One region of the Anoxybacillus sp. PDR2 genome, then DNA from elsewhere that is predicted to be linked to it. Evidence: riboswitches for the same ligand, from Rfam matches in the RefSeq annotation. Region 1 holds a riboswitch; each other region holds the start of a gene.
What was found. A riboswitch is a leader RNA that binds a small molecule or an ion and turns the genes downstream of it on or off. The one in region 1 is predicted to bind lysine.

Region 1 (7,100 bases):
GCAAGGCAGCAAATGAACAGAGAGTTCCTGTGATTTTCGATCCGGTTGGAGCGGGAGCGACGCCATATCGCACGGAAACCGCCCGAAAAATAGTCCGTCAATTAAATATTGCCGTCATCCGCGGCAATGCAGCAGAAATCGCGAATGTTATCGGCGAGCGGTGGGAGATTAAAGGAGTGGATGCCGCCGAAGGAAGCGGCGATGTGGTGGCACTAGCGAAAAAAGCAGCACAGCAGTTAAAAATGACAGTCGCTATTACCGGAAAGGACGATGTTGTCACAGACGGAGCGACGGTTTATGTGGTTCATAACGGTCATTCGCTGTTAACAAAAGTCACTGGGACAGGCTGCCTTGTCACATCTGTAATCGGAGCGTTTGCGGCTGTTGAAAAGGACTATGCAGCAGCGGCAACAGCGGCGCTTGTCAGCTATGGCGTGGCGGCGCAACTAGCTGCTGATGAAGCGGCAGAGTATGGGCCTGGAAGCTTTCAAATCGCCTTTTTAAATCAGTTGGCCAAAGTTGGCGCGGAGGCCATTAGTCAATATGGCTCCTTTACCAAAGTTGAATGAAGGGGAGAGACATGGTGAATCAAGTTTATAAAGCATTAACGATTGCTGGGTCAGACAGTGGAGGTGGAGCCGGCATTCAGGCGGATTTAAAAACATTTCAAGAGTTACGCGTCTTTGGAATGTCTGCATTAACGGCGGTAACGGCGCAAAATACGCTTGGCGTGCAGGGAGTGTATCCGCTTTCTGTAGAAGCCGTTGAGCAGCAGATTGAATCCATTGGTACGGACTTAGGAGCAGACGCCGTCAAAACGGGCATGTTGTTTAATGCAGATATCATCCAAGCCGTAGCGAAAAAGGTGAAGCAATTTGGCTGGCGTCGGCTTGTCGTTGACCCGGTTATGATCGCTAAAGGCGGGGCACCACTTTTACAGGAAGCAGCGGTGTCAGCGTTAAAAACACATTTGTTGCCGCTGGCGATGGTAGCCACTCCTAACATTCCAGAGGCAGAAGTATTGACGGGGATGAAGATCCGCACATTAGAGGAACGCCAAGAAGCGGCAAAACAGCTTCACAAAATCGGAGTCACGTACGTGGTCATTAAAGGAGGCCACGATGATGTTGAAAATGCAGCGGTTGATTTGCTATATGATGGCCGTGAATTTTCCTATTTCAAGGGCGCCCGAATTGAAACGAGACATACGCATGGAACAGGCTGCACGTTTGCCGCTGCAGTAACAGCGGAGCTTGCTAAGGGGCGCAGCGTCCATGAAGCGATCGAAACAGCGAAAGCATTTATTCAAGCCGCGATTGAAAACGAACTGGGGATCGGCAATGGGCATGGCCCAACCAACCATTGGGCGTATCGGCAAAAATGGATGTCGTAGGTGATGAAAATGGCGCAAACTTCAATGGATAGTCTGAAAGAGCAATTACGTGTTTATTTTATTATGGGAAGCAACAATTGTGAACGAAGTCCGTTAGAGGTGCTGACAGAAGCGATTGAAGGCGGAATTACGATGTTTCAATTTCGCGAAAAGGGCAAAGGGGCTCTTTCGAAAAAGGAGCAGTATGCATTAGCCAAAGAGTTGCAAGCGCTTTGCCGGAAGCACCATATTCCGTTTATTGTGAATGATGATGTGGAGCTAGCATTAGAGCTTGATGCTGATGGGGTCCATATTGGACAAGACGATGAACGGGCAGATGTCGTACGAAAAAAAATAGGAAATAAAATTCTCGGCGTTTCAGCTCATAATTTGGCAGAAGCGAAACGCGCCATTGAGCAAGGCGCTGACTATCTTGGAGTCGGTCCTATTTTTCCAACCAGCACAAAAGAAGATGCAAAAGAGGCACAAGGAACGGCCGTTCTTCGTCTTATGCGTGAGCATGGTCTGTCGATACCGATCGTGGGCATTGGCGGAATTACCGCGAACAACGCAAAGAAGGTTATTGCCGCTGGAGCAGACGGGGTGTCTGTCATTAGCGCGATCAGTTTAGCTCCTTCTCCTAAAAAAAGTGCGGAATGGCTGGCAAGAGCGGTTTCTGAAGCACTGAACGAATAAGGATGTCGATCATTGGACTACTCCATATCCCGACAGAAGACTATCGCCTCAAGGAACATGACGGGCATCGCTTCATGAGTTAGAGAGAGAAATGTCGGTTGGCATTGGCCAAAGTAGTGGAATCACAAGAATCTATGTGCTATTCTATACTTGTAAGTGGTTCTTGGAAAAACTGAAGATAGAGGATTGTGACAAGGAACACCGTCCGTTACGTAAAAGCTTCAACGTTCCCTTGTCTGTGCACGGTTCGAAGCAACGAAAACCGAGCCCAGTCGAACGTGTGAAGCGGACGAATGTACAAGCTTTCTTGTCGTTTCCCGTTGGAACAACGGGGAAGGTCTGCTAGCTGAAAAATCGAAGGATGTTTCCATGTTCGCAGGAATCTCCCACTTTGAAGCGAAAGTGGTAGTAATTCAAAGATGATATGATATAATGGAAAAGGAAAAGACGAAAATGAAGCGCATGGAGTGAATGATATGAACATAGGATTTGGCGAGATTGCCTTGATCGTATTTTTTGCCCTGTTACTTTTCGGCCCGAAAAAGCTGCCAGAGCTTGGACAAGCAGCTGGAAAAACGCTCCGCGAATTTAAAAATGCTACAAAAGGCATCATGGATGACGAAGAACAGAAAACGAAAAAGCACGACTGAAAAAACCGCTTGGCATAGCCGAGCGGTTTTTTAGTCTAATTCACATTCTTTGAGGGGAACGACCTTTGTCTTTTTCACGATTTTATAGCCAAGCCAAACCGCTAAAAACAATGGCAGTCCAATGTAGGAAACGAGAATGCCGTACCAATCGATTGACTTCCCCATAAAGGCCCCATAGTTCTGTCCCAAAATGACAATCGTGCAAAGCACTAGAGCGAACAATGGTCCAAATGGAAACCATTTGGCTTTATAAGGAAGATCATTGAGATCGCGCCCTTGCGCGGCATATGCTTTGCGGAAACGGTAGTGACTGACCGCGATGCCTAGCCACGCAATGAATCCCGACATACCCGAGGCATTTAATAACCATACATAAACGGTGCCATCGCCAAAGAACGAAGCCAAAAAAGCAAGCGTTCCTAGTGAAGCTGTGACTAGTAATGCATTAACAGGAACACCGCGGTGATTTAGCTTGGCCAGAAATTTTGGCGCTTTTCCTTCTTTTGCTAGATCCCAAAGCATTCGAGTAGACGCATACATACCGGAATTTCCGGCTGATAAAACCGCTGTTAAAATGACGGCGTTCATAACGGATGCAGCCAACGCAATGCCAGCTTTATCAAAGACGAGAGTAAATGGGCTGACCGTAACGTCGCTATTCGCTAGATTTTCATTTGTATACGGAATAAGCAGCCCGATTGCTAAAATAGCCAGTATATAAAATAGCAAAATACGCCAAAATACTTGACGAATGGCGCGAGGAATGTTTCGTTTCGGATCCTCGCTTTCACCGGCTGCAACCCCAAGCAGCTCTGTTCCTTGGAAAGAAAATCCTGCGGCCATAAAAATGCCGAGAGTCGCCATGAACCCACCATGGAACGGAGCGTCGTCGATGGTGAAGTTTCTAAATCCAACCGCTTCACCACCCATAATACCTATAATCATGAAAAAGCTGACAATAAGAAAAATAATAACCGTTACTACTTTAATAAGGGAAAACCAATATTCGGCTTCACCAAATCCTTTTACAGATAAATAGTTAAGTAAAAACATAATCACTAAGCATAATGCGCTCCATAAAAGTGAAGGGCTATTCGGAAACCAAAATTTCATGATCATAGTCACAGCCGAGAGTTCTGCGGCAATTGTAATGGCCCAGTTATACCAGTAGTTCCATCCTAAAGCAAATCCGAGAGCAGGATCGACAAATTTCGTTGCATACGTACTAAACGTTCCGGTAACGGGCATATAAGCGGCCATTTCCGCAAGGCTGGTCATCAAAAAATATACCATCACTCCAATCGCGATATACGCTATGAGCGCTCCACCCGGTCCAGCGGTATGAATCGCTCCGCCGCTTGCTAAAAACAACCCAGTACCAATCGTTCCCCCAAGAGAAATCATTGTTAGATGCCTTGTTTTTAGCTTTCGTTGCAGCTGGTTAGGCGAAGCCGGTGTGGCGGCTTCCTGTTTTTGCATGACGCTTTCCATGTTTTCATCGCTCCTTTTTTTCATGTTGTCATGGAAAGGAGCCGGGCAATAAAAAAAGCCGCCGAAGGAGATTCGGCGGCAATGCAATCATTACCCGTATCAACCCTTCCGTGAAGATAGCGCCCCACGGTTGCTTTACGCAAACCGTGACAGTGCTGCACCTATTCGGTGACAGCCCCAGTTCGCACATCCAGAGAAATGTGCCAACTTCGGCGGCTTTTCCCTTCGAGCGAAGTCTTCAATGTTCTCTGCATCTCGTTCGCTGTACTCATAAAAGCCGCAACCTCTACCTCATCGGGTGAATGAGGATGCTATTCATTTTGTTCCATGATGATTATAAAACAATTTTTGTACAAAAACAATATTTATTTATGCTTCAATCGCAAAAAAGCCAAACCCTTCTATGTTTACTATATACGTGGAATAGAGCGAGAGGCATGGAACGATAGAAATCCTGTTTCGTGAACTACTCACCACTTAGCTAAAGCTTGAAGTGGGAGCTTCTCAGTTCCACGACGAAAGCCGCCTTTCGTCTCCCTGAGCGTGACTTCGGGTCGTTCCAACCCTAGATGTCCGACAATTCGGAGTTCTTTTGTACCTTGGATATTTTACGCATGGAAGGATCCGCTTGGTTTTCGCATTTTATTTTCTCCATGCAACCTCCTATATCCAGTTATGAAAGAACGACATAGGTTTATTTTACCACAGGGTCAGACAATTGAACAGGCAAAAGCCTGTCCTTGTCCGAAGTCGATTCATCTCCCACTTTCATCAAGCTTCGCAAGATTTAGAAGTGGGAGACTTCTCGACTGAAGAATGTTAAAACGACCAATGGTAAATAAGCAAAGAAAAAAGGATTCACGATATAAGTGAATCCTTTTTTCTTTATTATTCTGACATTTCTACAAGTTTTTTCGATAATAATAACAGAACAAAGCCAAGAACAATGGTAATGCCGCCAATTAAGCTGAAAATTTCTAGATAGCCTAATGACTCCGTAAAAGCTGCTAATTGACCTGCTAAAATATTCGCGATACCAGTTGCTGATAACCAAACTCCCATTAGCAGGGAAGCGAGACGAATCGGTGCGATGCGGCTTGTAAGTGATAGCCCAACCGGTGATAGGCAAAGCTCACCAAGCGTATGCAAAAAGTATGTTAAAACAATAAATAATGCATTTGCTTTTACCGTAATGTGTTGCTCGTCGCTTCCGGTTTGCAGCAGAGCAGGAACCAAAACAGCAAATCCGAGACCAAGCAAAATCATACCTAATCCCATCTTTGTCGGAGCTGATAAATCACCGCGTTTAGAGTTAGCCAATTTTACCCATAATGCAGATAAAACGGGTGTTAATAGAACGATAAATAATGGATTTAATGATTGAAACCAAGAGGTTGGCATGGTCCAGCTGCCGATGGATTTATCGACGAACTTATCGGTATACAATGTAAGCGAGCTTCCTGCTTGTTCGAAGCCAGCCCAGAAAAAGACAACAAAGCACATTAAAATTAAGATCACACGAATGCGCTGTTTTTCTTTTTTTGTTAACGGCTCTTTTGGCGCAGTTGAAGCTGTTTTCTGTTTGCCAATCGGCTTTTTGCCGATTTCTCCTAGATAACGATTTCCTAATAGATTAAAAAATACTTGACCAATTATCATACCGATGGATGCGGCAAGGAAACCATATTTAAATCCATACTGCACGACGCCATTGACAGTCGTTTTAAAATAATCTTCAGCTAAAAATCCACAGATCAGCGGAGCAAAAAAGGCGCCGATGTTAATTCCCATATAGAAAATGGTAAAGGCTGCATCGCGGCGCTTGTCATTTGGTCCGTACAATTCACCGACAAGCGTCGAAATATTAGGTTTAAAGAAACCGTTTCCGATAATTAATAGTAAAAGCCCCGTATATAACCCTATTTTTGTATTGACCGCAAACAGTATAAGATTGCCGACGGCCATAATAATTCCGCCGATGGTAATAGCTAAGCGACGACCTAAAAAGCGGTCAGAAAGGTATCCACCGATAATAGGGGTAAAATAAACAATCCCTGTAAAGAACCCATAAATACTTACGGCGATTCTTTGATCAAATCCTAAACCGCCACTAATGGTTGCTGTCGTTAAATAAAGAACTAGGATCGCCCGCATTCCATAGTAGCTAAAACGCTCCCAAATCTCGGTGAAGAATAAAAGATAAAGCCCGGGAGGATGTTTTTTGCTTTGTTCCTGTTGCATCGGTTGAACCTCAGGTAATGCTCCCATTTTTCTTCCTCCTAAATTGATGATCGTGCAAAGAACATTTTATTTTATAAAATATCTATAAGTCAATAAAATTATATAGAAATAGAAAAATATAAACTTTTAAACTTATCTTTATCGATTTAATAGTGTTATTAATCTAAATATTATATTATTTGTATAATGAATCTTTCCATCATACTCTATATACTAGCTATTTCGTTCAATGGAAACAGGGCATTCATGGTGCTTGTTCAATTCATACTCGTTTGAGGAAGAAATGTTGACCCATTCCATTGGATGGCATCGCTTAAATGAAAAGATCGAAAGGTTCGTTCCATTTTCTCTATAGTTTCTCCATATAAACGGAATAATAGTTCTATTTTTAGGCGATCCATGCGCCTTGGAAAATGTTTTGTATGGTCTTGAAAGCTTAGGATTATGGATAAAAAAGTGAACAAATAGTGGTCAAGTTTTCTGAGATGCGCTACGATAAGATACGGAAGGAGGAGAAAGATTGAAGAAATACCTCATCGTGCTTTTGACTGCTTTTGCGGTTCTCGTGTTAACGGGATGCCAATCATCTTCAGAAAAAATTCCAGCTATTGTTCAACGGGTCATTGATGGGGATACGTTAAAAGTTGCAG
Region 2 (7,100 bases), 1.0 Mb from region 1:
AAAGCGTTAAATAATCGCGCCACGCTTCCTGATAATTTTCTCTTGAACGCTTCCAAAACTGAAACGCACACATTTGCGCAAGGGTATAGTCAATATAATAAAAAGCCGTTGTATAAATATGGCTTTGCCGTTGCCAAAAACCGCCGCGCTCCAAATAATCATGGCCATCGTAATCCCTTGTTGGCATGTATTTTCGTTCGATTTCCCGCCATTTTCTCTTCCGTTCCGCTGGTGTTGCCTCCGGATTTTCATAAACGAAGTGCTGGAATTCATCAACCGCCACCCCGTATGGCAGAAACAGCACAGCCGAGCTTAAATGATGAAATTGATATTTTTTCGTATCTTCTTTAAAGAACAGCTCCATCCATGGCCATGTGAAAAACTCCATGCTCATGGAATGGATTTCACACGCCTCTAACGTCGGCCAATTATACTCTGGAATTTCGTAATGGCGGCTTTCATACACTTGAAAAGCGTGGCCCGCTTCATGGGTGAGAACATCAATATCGCCGGACGTACCAGTAAAATTCGAAAAAATAAATGGCGCTTTATATTCTTCTATATATGTGCAGTAACCACCGCTTGCTTTCCCTTTTTTGGCCAAAAGATCCATCAATTCATTTTTAATCATAAACCGGAAAAACTCGCCTGTTTCTGGTGACAGCTCTTCATACATTTTTCGGCCGTTTTCGATAATCCACTTTGCATCCCCTTTTGGAGTCGGATTGCCCGTCGGGAATGAAAATGCTTCATCGTAATATTTCAACTTCTCGACGCCAATTCTTTTCCTCTGGCGTTCATACAGCTTTTCTGCTAACGGCACAATATAAGCTTTCACCTGCTCACGGAATCGCGCAACCATTTCAGCATTATAATCGGTCCGTCCCAACCTTGCATATCCAAGTTCAACAAAGTTGTTAAACCCTAGTTTTTTTGCAATGCTTGTACGCACTTTGACAAGCTGATCGTAAATATGGTCAAATTGTTCCTCATGCGTTTCAAAAAAGGCAAATCGCGCTTCATTTGCCCGCTTCCGCATTTGCCGATCAGGCGACTCCACAAACGGCTGCAGCTGTGCCAACGTGTATTCTTGTCCTTCAAATAAAATTTTTGCGGAGGCTACCAATTTCGTATACTCGCTTGCTAGCTTATTTTCTAACTGTAAATCCGCGACAATCTCAGGAGAAAACGTTTTAAGCTCTGTTTCCGCAAGTGCAAATAACTGTTTTCCCCAGCGTTTTTCGAGCTCTGAACGAAATCGGGAGGCGACGAGCGCCTCATAATATTCGTTGACAAAGCCTTTGACAATCGGATCCACCTCATCGAAAAAATCTTGCTCCTGCTTATAAAAGTCATCATTTGTATCAACCGTATGGCGAATATAGCAAATTTGCGCCATCGTGCTAAATTCGTTGCGCAGTTTATTGATTTGCTTCATCGCTTCATCCTGCTCTTCCGCATGCAGGGCCTGCTGAAACGCCTGCAATGCCGCTTGAAATTCTGTCTTTAGTTTTTCCATGTCAGGGCGTTTATATAGAAACTCGGAAAACTTCAAATCCATCCCTTCCTTTTCCTCAAAAATTTCTAACCTTAGTTATATTCCACTTGTTTGCTAAAAATTCCTGTTCATGCTTCAGATAAAAGCATATTGACGAATATTGTCGAATCGTGTATGATTATCAAGGTAATTGAATATTTTTTCTTCTCGTCAACTTAGATGAGATAGAGGTTGCAATGGATAAAAGTAGTTTGAATGAGGGACAGAGGAACCGATGACTTCAAATGAAAGGATTCATTGCCGAAGTTTGCAGCGTACTCTGGCGCCGCAAGCTGGGCCTGCATTCGAATAGAGTCAGGACTGCCATCGCTTAATGGAAGCGATGGAGCGCTATCTACATTAAGTTAGATGCGGATGTCACATGCACCCGTTGAAAACTTAAGGGTGTATTTTTTTTTGATAAATGCGCAAATCAGAAAGGAGTAGGGGTTATATTGCAGCAAAATAAACTAGGTCTCTGGGTATTAACGGCGCTTGTCGTTGGGAATATGGTTGGATCAGGAATTTTTATGCTTCCTCGTTCACTTTCAGAAGCCGCGAGCCCTTTAGGGGTCATTTTAGCTTGGCTATTAACAGGTGGCGGAGTGCTAATGACCGCTCTTGTCTTTGGCAATTTAGCGATTCGCAAGCCTGAATTAAATGGCGGGCCGCAAATTTACGCGAAGGAATTGTTTCCAAAGAGATCAAACGCCTCGGTTTTATCGGGATTTATGTCTTCCTGGGGCTATTGGATTGGAAATTTTGCTGGAAACGTGGCCATTATTACGACATTTACGAGTTATTTATCCACATTCTTTCCGATTTTAACAAGCAAACAAACCGTATTTATGGTAGGCGCTACACCGATCAAACTCGGCAACCTCCTTACATTTATGGTTTGTACCGCTCTGTTATGGGGAATGCACTTTATTATTTTGCGCGGCATCGAGGGAGCCGGAAAACTAAATTTCATAGCCACTTCGGCAAAGGTACTCGGCTTCTTTTTATTTATTGCCATAAGCTTATTTGCATTTGATAAAAGCAACATCGGCTCTATCGTCGCTCCGCGTTACGATGAAGCAGGCCATTCCGTTAGCCTGTTCGGGCAAGTGACCGGCGCGGCCGTTGCGACATTATGGGCATTTGTCGGAGTGGAATCTGCGATTGTGTTCGCTTCACGTGCACGCAAGCAAACAGATGTCAAACGGGCAACCATTCTTGGTTTGCTGATTGCTCTCATCATTTACATTGGCATAAGTGTGCTTGTAATGGGCTTGCTTCCGCAAAAACAGTTGATTCATTCAGAGAAGCCTTTAGTGGATGCGATTCAAACCATTTTAGGACCAAGCGGCGCATACATCTTAGCTGGACTTGGCCTCATCAGCCTTCTTGGCTCGACGCTCGGCTGGGTGCTATTAAGCGCGGAAGTTCCATATCAAGCCGCGAAGCAAGGATTATTTATCCCTGCCTTCTTAAAAGAAAACAAAAAAGGAATGCCGAAACTCGCTTTAGTTTTGTCAAATGGATTAGCGCAAATTTTCATTTTCTCAACGATCTCTCATTCGATGTCAGCTGCATTTGATTTTGTCATTTATATTGCGACACTCGCTTATCTTGTTCCTTACTTTATCGCTTCTGTCTTTCAGCTCAAGCTCACATGGACAGGAGAGACATATGAAACCAATACAAAGCAGCGAATCACGGATGGAGTCATTGCAGCACTGGCCACTATTTATTCCATTTGGGTCATTATCGCGGGAACATCTGACATCAAAACCTTTATGCTTGGCGTTGCGTTGCTCGCAAGCGGCATCATTTTTTATCCGCTTGTAAAAAAAGCAGTAGACAAAGAAAAAAACGCGAAAAAAAGACTGTCAGCTTAATCCAAAAAAGAGGGGTTTCTCCCTCTCTTTATCTTTTATCTATAGTCCCTCCTCTCTCTTTATCAAAAAAGAACGCGCGCCTGCCACCCATTATAAAAAAGCGCCAGCGAATCTTTGATCCGCTGGCGCTTTCACCATCCGTACTTATTGCTGTTTCGCACCGTATCCCATTTTTTTCAATAATTCAATAACCTGTTCTTTCTCTTCAGTCGTTAATCCGGAAAGTGTTTCATGGATCGTTTGTTCATGCTCCGGAAATACCTTTTCAATAAAAGCTTTTCCTTTATCCGTAATCGAAGCATAAGTTACACGGCGATCCTTTTCACATGCTTTGCGCATAATCAGCCCTTTTTGCTCTAATTTATCGACAACATATGTGATGCTGCCGCTTGCCAGTAAAATTTTCCCGCCAATTTGCTGCAATGGCTGATCCCCCTTATGATATAGCAATTCCAACACAGCAAACTCCGTAGGGTTCACGCCGAACGACTGAATGGATTTATTTACTTGATCATTAACAGCACGGTACGCTCTTGACAGCACAATAAATAGCTTTAATGATTGCAAAATTTCCTCTCTATCCGCCACTTGTCATCAAATCCTTTATCGGTCGAATTCGAAGCCATTGTAGCGAAAAATCCTCTCTTTGTCAATGAAACGCCCCGATCTACGCCGTCCATTCCGTACGTTCTTCTGCCATTCGTTTCAGTGCTAGAAAACCTCTCGGCGAATCGAATCGATTCCATCCATCAAAAAGCGCAAGAATCGCTTAAGATTCCTGCGCTTTTTGGTTATTGAACAGCTTCTTCTTTTTCCTCATAAGGATGGGCAACCCAGCCAGATGGATCAATAAACAAACGAACAGCTACCACTTGGCGGTCTTCCATTAATGTGAAGAAATGCGGATTTCCTTCTGGAACGGAAATAACATCGCCAGCTTCCAGCTGCACTTCAAAATATCCTGTTTGTTCGTCGCCTTTAATAATGAAAATGCCGTGTCCCGCGACGATGGCGCGTACTTCATCCTCCGTATGGATATGCACTTGTTCAAATTTCTTCAATAATTCCTCTAAATTCGGAGTAGCATCTGATAAAGCGACAACATCCCACGCTTTATAGCCTCTTCTTGCTGCTAAATCCTCAATATCATCTTTAAAAATCGCTAAAATTTCCTCTTTTTCCTCGTCACTCAAAACAAACGTTTCTTTTAAGTGACTTGGCAGCTTGCTAACATCCCAATGTTCATACAGAACGCCTTGCTTTTCTAAAAAGCTCCCTACATTCTCATGACCTTTGATCCATTCACCCGTGTTTCTAATTTTAATAACTGCCATTTTTCATCCCTCCATTATCATTTTAAAATCTATGAAGTGAATACTTTGTGACCTTTTAGCATAAGCAGCTTAACATGATAGCTAAACAAAAACTCGCACGCTTCTAAAAACTTTTTCGCTTCAAAGGAGCTTCTTCCCCATACGGTAATACCGTGGTTGCGAATCAGCACCGCTCCGCTATCTGCCGAGAGGTGCTTCGAAAACTCAGCGGCAAGCGTCGGAATATGCGCATGATTCCGAATAATCGGAATGCGGAAAACCGCATCTTCCTCCCAAAGACCAAACGCTTTAATCATTTCTTGACCGGTAAAAATGACTTCCCCATCATCCCCATACAGTTCAGAGACGACGTTATTATCAATCGTATGAACATGAAGCACACAGCCAGCGTTCGTTTTATTGTAAATTTCCACATGCAGCAAGGTTTCAGCCGATGGCTTTAAATGGGTCGGCTCAGCCGGATTGCCCAAAGCGTCGACAAGAAGAAAATCATCATTTGTTTGCTTTCGTTTATCTTTTCCGCTGGCTGTAACGAAAAAGGTCAGCGGCTGATCAGCCACCTTGATCGATAGATTCCCGCTTGTTCCCAAAAACCAATCGCGGGAAGCCAGTTCTGCTTTGACATCAGCAAGCTCTGCCCATTTCTTCAATAAATCGCTCATGCGCTCACCTCCATCCTTTTCAAAGATTCCATGACATCATAGAACGTCGTAAACGGCGTATGAGCAAGGTCCAGCTCCGCACATTTTTGCAACAGAAAATCACGGGCGATCACGTGATCGGCAAGCTGGGCGACCGCTAAATCCGTAACGGAATCACCGATGACGATCTTCGTTGCCTCTGATGTTGCTAGCTTTCTCAGCAACGACGGCTTGCAGCAGCCGCAGCCGTTACGGCAATGGTCATCACACGCATACGGCCATGTAATGCGAATCGTTTCCCCGCTAAAATCCGAACCATTGCAAAAAATCGCGTCTTTTCCAATAAGTCCTTCTAAAAGCGGATAAACGAAAAAATCGATTCCGCCGCTAACGACATAGAGCGGAATGCCTCGCTCCTTTGTAAAGGAGACAAATTCACGAAAACCATCGCGAATTTGGGCAGTCCCTAAAATAAAATTCGTAATCTCTTCTTTTAGCCGGGAAGGAAGAAGCGAAAACATCGCTCCGACGCCATCTTGAACAGAGCAGCGTTGCGCGAGCACATCCTCTTTGATGCTTTCCCATTGCGGCGGAGCAAATTGCTTCATAATCGCTATAATGTTGTCATTATTCGTAATCGTGCCATCGAAATCACAAAAAATAATCGGTTTCGTCATACTTTCACCTCTTGAGTGCCCCATAAAGCCATTGCTTTTTGCAATGAATGGTTTTCCTTTGCCGCCTCACTTAAAGGCTTTCCGGCTAATACTGCCGCGATTGCGGCGCTAAATGCCCTTCCTCCTCCTGCCGCTCCCTCTGGGTGTCCATGCACTCCGCCTCCTGCATTAATGACGATGTCGATGCCAAAATCGCGGATAAGAAGCGGAACCAGCCCTGGATGAATGCCGGCAGACGGAACAGGAAACGTCTGTAAAAATACATCTTCCTTCGTTAATTCATAGGCAATGCCATTTGCTTCTTCCTTGGCCAAAGCGACGTTTCCATATGGAGACGGGAACAAGGAAAAATCGGCCCCTGCCATGCGAACGAGCTTGCCAAGCAACAAAGGATGGCTTACACCGTAAAATTCCGACGGGGTCAACGCCCCGCTAAACGCCGGATGCGCCATAATCGGAATGGAAATCTCCTCATCCTCCCGCAATTCTTGCAATACATCCAGCCCGTACGCGAACACGTTGAACAGCAGCAAATCGGCGCCAAGCTCCGCCGCTCGCTTCGCTTTCTCTTTTAACTCAAACGTTTTTCCCGAAAGATTCACCGCATAAAGCGTTCTATGCCCTGTCTCTTCATATACGTGCTGCAAGACTTTTTTTCCTTCCGCAATTCGCTTTTCGAATGGTGCCTGTTCATTTTCAAATAAAATTTCATCATCCTTGACAAGATCTACTCCTCCAAGCGCCTGCTGTCTCAGCTGCTTGGATAAATAGGACAAATCGCGCCCGATCACACCTTTAAAAATGCTCATTAACAGCGGGCGGCCATAAACATCCAGCTTTGCGCGAATTCCCTTAATGCCGAAGCGAGGACCGGGAAATGCTTTCTTTAGATCATCAGAAAACTCTAAATCGATCAGCTTAATCGCGCCATCTAATGACAATTTCCCAAACACCGTCGTCAAAACAGCGGGCAAATCGGCGCTGAAGTTGGCACTTGGGTAAGCGATCTTGACCATTCCCCGCTTCAA
Region 3 (7,100 bases), 800 kb from region 1:
GTACTCCCACAATGTAGTAGCGTCAAGAAAACGAGTTCATAAAATGTTCAATCGTTTGAAAATTAAAACAATATTTGTGCAAAAATCGAAAGAAAAATACTGATTTCTTCTCATTGTTCGGCTATAATGTTTGATAGAAAGAGGGGAATTATGTGAAAACACATTCATTTCAGGAACACTATGAAGCATTACAGCACGTTGAAATTCCTTTATTTGGATATCATCTAATTCGAGAAGTCCTTCTTCCCGATTTGCTTGGCAAAGAAACCGACAGCATTTTATATTGGGCGGGAAAGCATTTAGCGCGCTGCTACCCCTTAGAAACATTCGATGACATCATTTTATTTTTTGAAAAAGCAGGATGGGGTACGCTCGCTGTCATCAAAGAACGCCAAGATGAATTAGAAATCGAGCTGACAGGGCCCGCGGTATCCGCTCGGATCGCCATGAATGCTCACTGTTCATTTCAGCTTGAGGCCGGCTTTCTCGCACAGCAGATTGAACAGCAAAAACGCTTCGTCTCGGAAGCATATGAGCAGCAAAAAAAGCGTGATCAAAAAGTGACTTTTACTGTGAAATGGGACCGTAAACACGAAATTGCTGAATAGACAGATTTTCTGCACCTTTTCAATTGTATTAGCCTATCGATGCACGACAAGAACAAAGGCAAGTATACGTATTTGCTTGCCTTAGACTGTTAACAAACGCTTCATCCTGCGTCACGGGCCTCATTCGTCGCTCATGAACGTTTGGGTTCGCTTCGCGTCTTCACTCGGCTGGCGTTTCTTGTCTGCCAAGCGCCTTCAAGCCAGTTTGATGTAGAACTACCACTATGATAGAAGAATCGTATAAAATGGTGGTAGACAAAGTCGATTTTGACTTTGTCTACCACTTGAGGCAAGCAAGCATTTGCTTGCTTTTTTAGTCAAAACAGTCGGCACAGCACGATTGAATGCACCTTCGCTCTCAAAACGCTTGCCATGATTTCGAGCAGTACGGTCTTGTCTGGTTATGAACGCACGGCGGCTTTTTCATCCAATTGAAACGCCGTATGCAACGCTTCTACTGCTGCAACCATATTTTCTTGAGACACGACGGTTGAAATTTTGATTTCGGACGTGCTGACCATTTTTATTTCAATCCCTTTATCCGCTAACACTTGAAACATTTGTGCAGCTACACCTGGATTAGAGATCATTCCTGAGCCGACAATCGATACTTTGGCCAGTTGGCTTTCATATTCTATCTTTGCTCCCTTGAATGATTCCAACACTTGCAAAGTCTCAGGCAAATCCTCTGTGCGAATGGAAAACGACACAGCTGCTGCTCCGCTATTAGTTGTGTTTTGAATAATAATATCGACATTAATCCCGCGATTCGCTAACGCTGTAAAAACGGTTGGCAACATAGGCAACTCGTGCGGGAGCCCTTGGACCGTCACTTTTGTTACTTGATCTTCAAAAGCAATCCCTCTGACAATTAAATGCTGTTCCATTGAAACATCCTCCTTTACCGTTGTTCCGCTCTCCTCTTCCATACTCGAACGAACTTCCAGCAATACTTGATAATTTTTAGCAAACTCTACAGCCCGCGGATGAAGCACTCCTGCTCCAAGATTGGCCAGCTCTAGCATCTCATCATAGGAAATTTCCTCTAGCTTTTTCGCTGCTTTTACATAGCGCGGATCGGTAGTAAACACTCCTGTCACATCTGTATAAATATCGCACTTATCCGCTTGTAGAGCGGCCGCTAAAGCTACAGCTGTCGTGTCAGAACCGCCGCGACCAAGAGTCGTGATATCTCCCTTTTCCGTCACTCCTTGAAAACCAGCCACAATGACGATTTGTCCTGCTTGCAAATATTGATGAATTCTCGTTGTGTCGATATCTATAATGCGAGCATTGCCATGAACAGTCTCTGTCTTGATTCCAGCTTGCCAGCCCGTTAAAGAAACAGCTGCATACCCCTTTTCTTGCAAAGCCATCGCTAATAGGGCAATACTCACTTGCTCCCCTGTCGAAAGAAGCATATCCAGCTCCCGCTTGCTAGGTTGGGACGTTAGCTGTTTGGCTAAATCCACAAGCTGATTCGTCGTCTTTCCCATCGCTGAAACGACAACGACCACTTGATGTCCTTTTTGCACCTCGCTCATTACTCGATCAGCGACATGCTGAATACGTTCAATAGATCCTACAGACGTTCCGCCAAATTTTTGCACAATCATTCCCATTTTTCTCATCCCTTGTTCTTAAAATGTTGATTTCAGCATCCATACCGGTATAGAAACAAATAAAAAACAGCAATGAGAGGCTTCTCATTGCTGTGCATAACGAAATAAGAAAAGAAACGAATTCGCTCCACACAGTGAGATAGCTCTCCAAGATGGGTCATCTTGACAGTCCTACATTTCTTAAACGCAGGACCAGCAGGAAAAGCAATGAGACTTCCCCCACTTCGGCGAGCCTCCCCTTTCGGCATTTTTCTTTGGAACCCATTTTCCTCCAAATGCCTACTCTTGAAGTTCGCGCCTCTATCTTCACTTCTGTGCTTAGAAGTGTATAAATATGCAATTAAGGTGATTGTATCAGCTTTTTCTCCAATTGACAATACTATTCTCGCAGCTTTTCATAAATTTTTTCAGCAACTGCGCGAGGAATCGCCGCTTTTTGCAGCTCCTCAATCGTCGCTTCTTTTATATTTTTTAAAGAGCCAAAATGCTTAAGAAGCGCTTTTTTTCGCTTTTCTCCAACTCCCGGAATGTGGTCAAGCGCGGACTGAAATAACGATTTTCCTCGCGTCTGGCGATGAAACGTAATAGCAAAACGATGGACTTCATCCTGAATGCGCTGCAGCAAATAAAATTCTTGGCTGTTTCGCGACAATGGCACGATTTGTGGTGGATCTCCCATGATTAATTCCGATGTGCGATGCTTGTCGTCTTTTACAAGACCGGCAAGCGGAATTTCCAAGCCCAACTCATTTTCTAACACATCGCGAACAGCCGCCAGATGTCCCTTTCCTCCATCAATTAAAATCAAATCCGGAAGAGGAAGGCGTTCCTTTAAAGCACGGCTATATCGCCGCCGTACAACCTCGCGCATTGATTCATAATCATCTGGCCCCTTCACAGTTTTAATTTTATATTTGCGATATTCTTTTTTCTCAGGCTTGCCGTCGATAAACACCACCATCGCCGAAACCGGATCAGCCCCATGGATATTAGAATTATCAAACGCTTCGATTCGATGCGGTGTTGGAATGTTCAACGCAACTCCTAAGTTTTCAACCGCTTTAACCGTTCGTTCTTCATCGCGTTCAATAAGATAAAACTTCTCTTTTAAAGCGATCGCTGCATTTTTACTCGCAAGATCGACCAGCTCTTTTTTCTTTCCTCTTTTCGGCTGAATAACAGGCACCTGGAGCAACTGCTCAGCCAAGCTTCCGTCAACCTCAAGCGGCAGGATTACTTCTTTTGGCTTAAAATGATTCTCCTTGGAGTAAAATTGTCCTAAAAATGTGAGCAGCTCTTCATCGGGATCTTGATGCAGCGGAAAGATCGAAACATCCCGCTCGATTAGCTTTCCTTGACGAATAAAAAAGACTTGGACGCACATCCATCCTTTGTCATAGGAGTAGCCGAACACATCTCTGTTAACAAAATCCTTCATCGTCATTTTCTGTTTTTCCATCATCGCTTCAATATGCGCAATTTGATCACGGTATTCTTTAGCTCGTTCAAATTCAAGGGCTTCTGCTGCTTTGTTCATTTTTTCAACCAATTCTTTTTTTATGTCTTGGTGTCCCCCGTTTAAAAAACGGACAATCTGTTCCACTATTTCTTTATTTTGTTGTTCCGAAACCGAATAGATACACGGAGCGAGACATTGTCCCATATGATAATAAAGACAGGCGCGGTTCGGCAGGGACGCGCACTTGCGAAGCGGATACATGCGATCGAGCAATTTTTTAGTCTCATTTGCAGCCTGCACGTTCGGATACGGTCCAAAATATTTGCCGCGATCTTTTTTTACCTTTCTTGTAATAATGAGACGTGGATGCTCCTCAGCTGTAATTTTAATAAATGGATAGCTTTTATCATCTTTGAGCATGACATTATATTTTGGATCGTATTTTTTGATTAAATTCATTTCTAAAATAAGCGCTTCAATATTTGATGAGGTCACAATATATTCAAAATCCGCTATTTCATTCACAAGGCGCAGCGTCTTTCCATCATGCGTTCCAGTAAAATAAGAACGAACACGGTTTTTTAATACTTTCGCTTTTCCTACATAAATCACTGTGCCATTTTTATCTTTCATTAAATAGCAGCCGGGCTGCTCTGGCAAAACCGATAGCTTCTCTTTTAAGTGATCATGCATCATAATCACTCCAATGCTTAGTCTTTCCATTCATAAAGTGTAATTTTGCCGTATACCGGATCCGCCAGCTTACTTGAATCATACGTTTTGATTTTCCGCAAATGTCCGGTCAGCGATACACCTTGTGACTGGAATCCCTTCACTACATGATCCGTTATATAAATTTTAGCATGTGGATAGTTCGTTTGATGTTGTAAAAAAAATGAAAAATGCAAGGCTTGTTCATACGGAAAGGTAACACGAAGGTATTCGAGCACCCTCGCTTCTTCCCATGTGTACAAAACAAACCGTTCCTTCCTCTGTTGTAAATCATATGCTAATTGATAGGTGGCTGGCAAGTGTAAGGCTTGCTCACGCAAGTTCCATGTGCCAACAACAAGCTGGATCACAAGAACAGCGAGAGCAAACAGCTTCTTATACGCCGGCATCCCTCTGTCCAAAAAACGAAGCCATCCATAAAAAAGTAAAAAGTGAACAATGGGAAGAGCATGGCGCGGCTTCTCAATATTTTGAGCAAACAAAGCCCAAATCCCATACATAAAAATGCAAATAAGCAGCCAGCGCGGAAAAGAGAAGCGTCGGACAGAGTAAAACGCCCAAACGAATAACGCGATATATATTGTCAACAAGACGAAAGTACGACTAGAGAGACCAATCCAAACCATATTATGAAATAAAAAATAGCTTGTTCGCTCCCAAAGCGACTGCTGATCCGTTGCGGCCGTTCCTCCCCATTCCTGAAAATGCCCATTCGTAAACGAAAAAGCCAGTTTAATAAAGCTCATCAAGCCTCCTTCTGTCATAGCAACCCCTATGATCCAAATGGATTGAAAAATGGCGGCAAAACAAATAAAGAGCAATAAACGGGAGATTCTTCGATATTTTCGCCAATCTTCATACCATACAAAAGCGAAAGCAAGGGCAAAAGGAGCGTATGAAAGCCGGATGCCTAACAGCAAACTAAATACAAACAAAGACAATAGTTGAGCGTGCCAAGAAAGCCTAGTTTTGGCCCGCTCAATCGCCCATAGATACCACCATAAAACCGCTAATGCCGCTCCGTCCGACATCGGCTGAAGACAAATCAATACGACATAGCTAGCTGATTGCACTAGCACTGTAACAATCCATGCTTTTTCTTTTGAACTATATTGTGTTGCCAGCAAAAAAATAGGCACTGAAGCTGACGCGAGCATCATCACATTAAAAACGGATAAAGCTTTTGCCGGATTAGCGACAAACGAATGAACGAGCATTCCTCCCAAAACAAAATAAGGATAGCCAGGAAAATGAGGTTGCATCGCTAATAAATCATAGCGGTCTAAAGCAAAGGCAAAATCCACTTGGTCCCACGATGCAGCATATGGACTTGCATAGTAGATTTCAATTCCAAACAGCAAAACCAGTGCTAAAAAACCAAAATATGACATATATCGATGATTTCCCAGAAAATATTTTTTCATCTCATTCACCTTCACAAATGAAAAAGTACAAGACCTTTATGTCCTGTACTTTTTACATAATTTGCTTCGTTTTGGGTTCAAGCGTTTGCGAATCAGCGCTTGTTGGTTCCCCCTTTTTTGCGTGTCGACTATTAATGAGCAAAGAAATGACGACAAAATAACCAATATAAGCAACGATTTCTTCAAGAGAAGGCATCGCTGAATAGCCAAATAACGCTTTTAAAAAGACGCCGATGTTCCCTGAAAGCAGCGGATGCACCCCGTGATCACGAATATAGTGCTCATAATCAATAGGATGTTCAGGCAGCAGCCATGTTAAATCATATACATGAGGCATCACGCTACCAATAATATTTAAATCTTGCAGCATTGAAATCGCTTGAACGAGCAGACCGGCTGCAATCAATAGAATAAAAGCTCCTGTGACTTTAAAAAAGGTTTTGAGCGGAATGCGCATCGTTCCTTTAAAGAAGAAATAGCTTACTAGCGCAGCAAGCAGCACACCAGTAATGGCTCCCCAGCCTTGCATAGCGGCACTGATATTTCCTCCTGTGATGGCTGCAAAGAAAAAGACCGTTTCAACCCCCTCACGGAGCACCACTAAAAACGAATGGATCACCATCCCAATGACATTTCCTGTAGTAATAAAGCGATCCATCTTTCCTTCCATATTTCTTTTCATGTCGCGGCTATGCTCAGCCATCCAAAACACCATTTGTGTCAATAAGATGGTCGAAACAAGCATAATCGAAACTTTTAAATACATTTCGCTGCCCATTGCCGCAAACCCGGTAAAAACGACCTGAAAAAGAAGAGCCACTCCAGCGCTTGCCAGCACCGCCAAGCCGGCCCCCAGCCATACATATTTCGTATATTTCGTATGATTCACTCTCTTTAAATAAGAGGTAATAATTCCGACGATAAGCAGGGCCTCTAATACTTCACGAAACGTAATTAACAGCGCTTGAACCTCCATCAGCAGCTCTCCTTTCTAAACGGTCAGTTTCGTTTCCGGCGCACGGCATAGATGACAACCGCAACAATAGCCGCCACTAATACAAGAAGCGGAAGCCAGTTTTTTACCTTCGATAAATCTGTCCATTCGTTTTGACTTGATGCCGTTTCCTTTTTTTCAGTGGCGTTCTCTGAAAAATGCCCAACTTTTAAGCTTTTCAATGCAAACTGCTTTTGCAGCGAGCTCAAAATCGTTTGTTCGCTTTTTTTAAATTGCTCAACATTCGATTGTTTTTGACCG

Region 2: linked by a shared signal. The riboswitch ahead of GRQ40_RS05535 (amino acid permease) and the one ahead of GRQ40_RS10290 (amino acid permease) in region 1 are both predicted to bind lysine.
Region 3: linked by a shared signal. The riboswitch ahead of GRQ40_RS14220 (aspartate kinase) and the one ahead of GRQ40_RS10290 (amino acid permease) in region 1 are both predicted to bind lysine.

What each region holds. Positions count from the first base shown of each region.
Region 1 is NZ_CP047158.1:2,149,846-2,156,945, reverse strand. Features, by position in the region: gene thiM (hydroxyethylthiazole kinase) at 1-569, shown strand, start outside; gene thiD (bifunctional hydroxymethylpyrimidine kinase/phosphomethylpyrimidine kinase) at 581-1,393, shown strand; gene thiE (thiamine phosphate synthase) at 1,403-2,068, shown strand; gene GRQ40_RS10295 (twin-arginine translocase TatA/TatE family subunit) at 2,545-2,718, shown strand; gene GRQ40_RS10290 (amino acid permease) at 2,749-4,209, opposite strand; lysine riboswitch at 4,319-4,506, opposite strand; gene GRQ40_RS10285 (peptide MFS transporter) at 5,098-6,477, opposite strand; gene GRQ40_RS10280 (thermonuclease family protein) at 6,971-7,100, shown strand, end outside.
Region 2 is NZ_CP047158.1:1,139,292-1,146,391, reverse strand. Features, by position in the region: gene GRQ40_RS05540 (M3 family oligoendopeptidase) at 1-1,555, opposite strand, end outside; lysine riboswitch at 1,716-1,899, shown strand; gene GRQ40_RS05535 (amino acid permease) at 1,993-3,420, shown strand; gene GRQ40_RS05530 (MarR family winged helix-turn-helix transcriptional regulator) at 3,565-4,008, opposite strand; gene GRQ40_RS05525 (1,2-dihydroxy-3-keto-5-methylthiopentene dioxygenase) at 4,212-4,754, opposite strand; gene GRQ40_RS05520 (methylthioribulose 1-phosphate dehydratase) at 4,784-5,416, opposite strand; gene GRQ40_RS05515 (2-hydroxy-3-keto-5-methylthiopentenyl-1-phosphate phosphatase) at 5,413-6,072, opposite strand; gene mtnW (2,3-diketo-5-methylthiopentyl-1-phosphate enolase) at 6,069-7,100, opposite strand, start outside.
Region 3 is NZ_CP047158.1:2,951,206-2,958,305, forward strand. Features, by position in the region: gene GRQ40_RS14215 (YslB family protein) at 153-608, shown strand; gene GRQ40_RS14220 (aspartate kinase) at 1,010-2,230, opposite strand; lysine riboswitch at 2,363-2,541, opposite strand; gene uvrC (excinuclease ABC subunit UvrC) at 2,610-4,382, opposite strand; gene GRQ40_RS14230 (nucleoporin-interacting protein) at 4,400-5,845, opposite strand; gene GRQ40_RS14235 (FTR1 family iron permease) at 5,898-6,821, opposite strand; gene GRQ40_RS14240 (hypothetical protein) at 6,845-7,100, opposite strand, start outside.